DNA from 2 places in the Leptolyngbya sp. NK1-12 genome. Region 1 is predicted to be linked to the other one. Evidence: predicted binding sites of a transcription regulator. Region 1 holds the regulator's gene; the other holds the start of a gene.
The links. Region 1 encodes NtcA, which controls nitrogen genes in cyanobacteria. Its sites were predicted from a motif close to TTTGTANNNNNNNNTACAAA; they were not measured.
Positions count from the first base shown of each region.

Region 2: a site for NtcA is predicted at 1,473-1,492, ahead of rpoD (RNA polymerase sigma factor RpoD). Genes of this name have one in related genera too.

Region 1 is NZ_CP053586.1:6,104,191-6,107,315, forward strand. It holds gene prfC (peptide chain release factor 3) at 1-408, shown strand, start outside; gene HJG54_RS26220 (hypothetical protein) at 747-1,265, shown strand; gene ntcA (global nitrogen regulator NtcA) at 1,358-2,029, opposite strand; gene fabI (enoyl-ACP reductase FabI) at 2,582-3,125, shown strand, end outside.
Region 2 is NZ_CP053586.1:2,688,595-2,691,719, reverse strand. It holds gene HJG54_RS11320 (aminobutyraldehyde dehydrogenase) at 1-724, shown strand, start outside; gene HJG54_RS11315 (TIGR02450 family Trp-rich protein) at 875-1,141, opposite strand; gene rpoD (RNA polymerase sigma factor RpoD) at 1,726-2,871, shown strand; gene HJG54_RS11305 (ATP-binding protein) at 2,945-3,125, opposite strand, start outside.

The DNA.
Region 1 (3,125 bases):
AACCCCTCAAAGTTCAAGCAATTCCGCAAGGGGGTGAATGAACTGCGCGAAGAAGGAGCGGTACAAATCATGTACTCTGCCGACGAATCGAAGCGGGATCCAATCTTGGCGGCGGTGGGTCAGCTTCAGTTTGAGGTGGTGCAGTTCCGCTTGCAGAATGAATATGGCGTGGAAACTCTGCTCGATCCGCTGCCCTATAGCGTTGCCCGTTGGGTGGAGGGCGGTTGGGAAGCCTTGCAAAAGGTAGGCCGTTTATTCAACACGGTTGCCGTTAAAGATAGCTGGGGCCGTCCGGTGCTGCTGTTTCGTAATGAGTGGAATTGTCAGCAGGTGGAAGGCGAGCACCCAGAGCTAAAGCTGAAGAAGGTGGCTCCGGTGGTGTCAGGTCAGGAGCCGGAAGCGCTTTAGAAAAAGCTAGGAGTCAGGAGTGGGGTTTGCTGTAGGGCAACGGTTAGCGGAGCATCAACGGGCAAACTCGCTGGTGCAGGAGTAGGTAATGTTCTGACTCCCGGCTCCTGCGGCCCTTTTCATGACTGATCAGCCTGCTATAGCTTTTTCCACTCTGGTAAGGTACGAGGGGTGTGGGGGCTTCGCCCCCACGTAGGGGCACGGCCCCTGCACCCTATTTTTTGTACTTCATTAGCCTGGAAAAGGCTGTATTACAAGTCTGAAGTTTTTGTTAATCCTACCTAGAAGGCGCGAACGGCCCTCCTATAGTTGAAAACGTTACAGGATATTGCTGAATCATGACTAATCGTAATAATCTGCTTCGCAACATCTTAGTGGGTGCTGGCATTGCTACCGTCGGCGCAATTGGCACCAAAGCCGCGGTTGATTACTTCAAGAATCGGGGTGAGGAAGATGTCCCGGATGAAAGCCAGGGTGATCAACTGCCTGCTTCTGCCGCAGAAGTGGCCTATGCCAAAGTCCAAGACGCCTCGCTGCAAAAATTCCTCGATGTTAGCTTTGGCGAACCAGGCCGCTATGTTCCCAATCGTCCAGCCAAGGTGTTCGACTACCAGGGCAAGCAGTACATGGTGGTTTGGGCACGCGACAATAAGAAAAACAAAAACCAAATGCTGGCCTTTATTTACACACCCGAAGGCCGCAAGATGATTGCCAGCGTTGGCTATACCAATCAGGAAACCGATTACAACATCAACTTGGGCAGCACTCCCTTTGCTGTAGAGGTAAAAGGGCAGAAACTGACCAGTGGCCAGGGCAAAACCAAAGGCGCTGATGAGGTTGACTTTGTGCTTGCTTAACTGACTTGAAAGATTTGCAAAGTTTGAAGATATAAGGCTAACTAAGCCCTCCTGCCCCCCAATTTGGGGGGTTTCTATCACTCAAAGCTTACCTAAGTGAACTGCTGACTCAGGGTGACTGGATTGTGAACGGTAATCTTTTTCTTATGAATGGAAATCATTTTGTCTTGCCGCAAGTCGCCTAGCAGCCGCGTTACTGTTACTCGCGTCGAGCCAATTGCCTCTGCAATCGCCTGGTGGGAAAGTTTGAGATCGATGGTGATGCCATCCTGAGCAGGAACACCAAAATCGCGGCAGAGAATTAGCAAAAAGCTAACTAGACGGGAACCCATATCCCGATGCGCCAAGGTTTCGATCATCATCTCAGTCTGCAGGATGCGAGACGACAAACCCTGCAGCATGATCATCGACAGCTCTGGGTTATCCTTGAGCGCCTTCTCAACCTGCTCAATGGGTACTGAAAGCAACTCCACGGGCGTAAAGGCAACAGCGTGGTAGAAGCGGTCGGCGCGGTGCCCGGTAATCAGAGAGAGTACGCCAAAGACGCTATTCTCGCGCAGCAAGGCTACGGTAATCTCTTCCCCAGCTTCGTAAACCCTAGAGAGTTTGACCGCCCCTCGCATCAGGAAGTAAACCCGTTCCGCTGGATCACCTGGAAAGAAGATGGTTTTGCCGCGCTCGTAAGTCTCTACGACAGGCGGGAAGGCACCACCGCTCAACTGACGGAATACATTTGCTAACGGTCTATCTTGCAACGCTACCATGCCTTTATCCCTAGCCTATTATCGTGAGCCTGTATGAGCCTGTAGTTGTAATAACCCCCGAAGCGCTCTTCGTACTTATTTACGCTTACTACCAGTTTTTAGCCAGAACTCTTAGGATAAATTGTGCTGCATAACACAATCATACTGTGATAGAACTCTGACTTTAAAACACTAAACTTAAGAATGCGATAGTTTTTTGTAGCAAGAATTACACAATGCTGAAATCTCAGACCAGAATGCTATTTGCTGAGATATTTTCAGAATTTTTTCTGAGTAATGAAAATAGAGCATAGCCGTTCAACCCAAAAGTTGCAAGGCAGTAGAACTTAAACCCCTGCTACTGCCTCTGGCAACGCTACATCTGGGCAACATCGGTTCACAAGACTTCCACAGCAGCAAGCTACAAAACTACACACCATGCCTAAGCAAAGACTAACGCCCAGCGTACAGGCTATGTCGCCAAAACTCAAAACTTAAAACTCCCTCACCAGTTTCTTTCCGTCCCCGTTTTTCAGTATTCTTGAGACGCCAAACGACATTGGGTGAAGGGTCATGTTGAATTTGTCTGGAAAAAATGCCCTGGTGACAGGAATCGCTAACAACCGCTCAATCGCTTGGGGAATTGCCCAACAGCTTCACGCCGCAGGAGCCAATCTGGGTATTACCTATCTGCCTGATGAAAAGGGCCGCAACGAAAAGAAAGTGGCAGATTTGGTAGAACCGCTCCAACCCAGTTTGTACCTCCCCTGTGATGTGCAGAATGAAGCTCAGATGCAGGAAACATTCGAGGTGATTCAGGATAAGTGGGGCCGCTTAGATATTTTGATTCACTGCCTTGCGTTTGCTAGCAAAGATGCCTTGAGCGGTGACTTCAGCAGCGTATCGCGTCAAGATTTCTCTCTAGCAATCGAAGTGAGCGCCTATTCGCTGGTCAGCCTCAGTCGCTATGCGAAGCCATTAATGACCGAGGGCGGCAGCATTCTCACTCTCAGCTATTTGGGCGGCGTGCGAGTGATCCCCAACTACAACACGATGGGGATCGCAAAAGCAGCGCTGGAAATGAATGTGCGCTACCTCGCGGCTGAACTGGGACCGC
Region 2 (3,125 bases), 3.2 Mb from region 1:
TGGCAAAGCTCCGTTTGTCGTGTTCGCCGATGCCGATGTTGAAGCCGCCGCCCGCGGCGCAATTCCAGCCGCCTATATGAACAGTGGCCAGGATTGCACGGCTGCCACCCGAATCTACGTGCAAAACGAGGTGTTTGATCAATTCCTTAGCCGCTTTACCGAACTCACCCAAACGATTCGCGTTGGCGATCCCTTTGCTGAAGATACCGATATCGGTCCGTTAGCCAGCGAAACCCAACGCCTCAAGGTGCACGGCTTTGTCGAAGAAGCACGGCAGCAGGGCGTCAAGGTAGCCACTGGCGGCGTTATGCCGGAGGGAGATGGGTTTTACTATCCGCCCACGATCTTGGTAGAGGCGGCCCAATCGGCAAGCTGCGTGCAGGAGGAAATTTTTGGCCCGGTAGTGGTAGTGAATCGCTTCTCGGATGAAGCCGAAGCCATCAAGTTGGCAAACGACATTCCCTACGGATTAGCTGGCAGCGTCTGGACTTTGAATGTGCAGCGAGCGATGCGAATGGCGACAGCAATGGAGTGTGGCACCGTTTGGGTGAACGATCACTTACCAATTGCCAGCGAAATGCCCCACGGCGGTTTCAAGCAAAGCGGCATCGGCAAAGACATGTCCTACTACGCGCTGGAAGAATACACCATCGTCAAGCATGTCATGCTAGACATCACGGGCGAACAGAAGAAAGCCTGGCACTCGGTTGTATTTGACGCTTAATTGAGTTTTGAGTGTTAAGTTTTGAGTTTTGAGTTAGGGCAGGGGAGTTGAAAAATAAATTTAAATTTGGTGAGCTGGTGGTGTGGGCGTCTCACCTGTCATCGGCAGAATGTTATTGCCCAGCCTGTCAGCCCACTCAAAACTGAGAACTCAAAACTCAAAACTATCTTCCAAACTATTTTCCTGATTCTGTTCCTGTAGGGATTGCCATCCGGCTTGCCAAAGCGAATGGTCTTTGAGCTGCTGAGCGTTCAACCAAAACCGCACGGTTGGATCACAGGCAGCCACCATCTCAGCGAATACCCAACGCCCTTCGTTTTTGCGATTGACCACCTGGAAATGTCGCCATCCCCAGGTGGTCTGTTGAGCTGTCCATTTGGAACCAACTAAGTAAGGAAATTTTTGCTTGCGTGCCATTGGGACTTCTATCGAGTTATGTAACAAAAAATAACTAGAATTGAGGACAAAAAACCTGAAATCGCGTCAAATTGCCAGAGGTTTTCTCTTCCAGTTCTGGAATGTTCGGTTATGCTGAATTCATAACAATTTCTCAACACGCCGTTTCTGTTTTCCCGCAAAGAGAATCTTGCTGTGTTGATTGTTAGGTTCGTTGCCTCATTGGTCCGAGCTAATTGGTTTGAGAAATTTTGCCTTCAGCAAGATCTCATTCTGTAACTTTCAGCAAGCGCAAACTAAAACTCTGGCATACCAGTTTTTTACAGCGAAAATTATGAAAAAGCGTGCAACTTTTGTGAGAAAAGTTACAATCGGAGAGGTTTCAGCAAAACCCGCAGGCAATGATTCCCGTTTTGGTGCTGATTCCCAGTATTCATCATTACTGAGGAGAAGCATTGTGCCTCTGGGATAGCTACCGGCAACGACGAACTGGTCTTAATTTATCTAGAATCACTTAAGCGTAGACCAGCTAATAACTCGGTCGTGATATTCCTTGGTTTGATTGACCTTTAACGTTTTGATATAAGGAGCATGAGGAGCGCGGCATGACCCAGGCTAATGACGTACTCGAAACCATTGACCAGCCCGAGAGTAATTTGGATGAACTCTTGATTGAGGAAGGAGATGATCGAGACGATTTGTTCGACAGCCAACCTGATTCTGAGGATGAAGAGGATGGCAAGGCGGCGAAGGGAGGCGCTCGTCGTCGGGCACAAGCGAAGAAAAAACATTACACCGAAGATTCGATTCGGCTTTACCTGCAAGAGATTGGTCGGATTCGCCTGCTGAGGGCCGATGAAGAGATTGAACTGGCCCGCAAGATCGCTGATTTGCTGGAACTGGAGCGGATTCGGGACAAATTATGCGAACGCCTCGACCAAACGCCTCAGGAGTTTGAGCGCAATCTCGAAGTTTGGGCCAATGAGGTGAACCAACCCCTGCCCAAATTCCGCCGACGTCTACACGAAGGCCGGCGAGCCAAAGAAAAAATGGTGCAGTCCAACCTACGATTGGTGGTTTCGATCGCCAAGAAGTATATGAACCGTGGCTTGTCGTTCCAGGATTTGATTCAGGAAGGCAGCTTGGGTCTGATTCGGGCGGCTGAGAAGTTTGACCACGAAAAGGGCTACAAATTCTCGACCTATGCCACCTGGTGGATTCGTCAGGCAATTACCCGCGCCATTGCTGATCAATCTCGCACGATTCGGCTGCCAGTTCACCTCTACGAGACCATTTCTCGGATCAAGAAAACCACCAAGCTGCTGTCTCAGGAAATGGGCCGCAAACCCACCGAAGAAGAGATCGCAACTCGGATGGAGATGACGATTGAGAAACTGCGGTTTATTGCTAAGTCGGCTCAGTTGCCCATCTCTTTAGAAACGCCAATTGGCAAAGAAGAAGACTCGCGCTTGGGAGACTTCATTGAATCTGATGGTGAAACACCCGAAGACCAGGTTTCCAAAAATCTACTCCGGGAAGACCTAGAAAGCGTTTTGGGTACGCTCAGCCCCCGCGAACGCGATGTATTACGCCTGCGCTATGGCTTGGATGATGGTCGGATGAAAACCTTAGAAGAGATCGGCCAGATTTTCAACGTCACTCGCGAGCGGATTCGGCAAATCGAAGCCAAGGCACTGCGGAAGTTGCGCCACCCCAACCGCAACAGCGTTTTGAAGGAATACATTCGCTAATTCTTGGGTTAGTCACCCATTATCAAATCAGATGTTCGATGAAGCCTGCCGGATTTGGTAGGCTTTTTGTTCGTTAGGCATTAGGCTCTAGCGGCAGAATCACAGCAAAGGTTGAGCCACTGCCGAGTTGACTCCGTAGGGAGACCTGCCCGCCATGAGCTTCGGCAATCGCCTTGACAATGGATAGCCCCAATCCCGCTCCTTCAGAACGGCGGCGACCGTGAGAGGCTCTGGCAAAGCGTTCAAAAATGCGC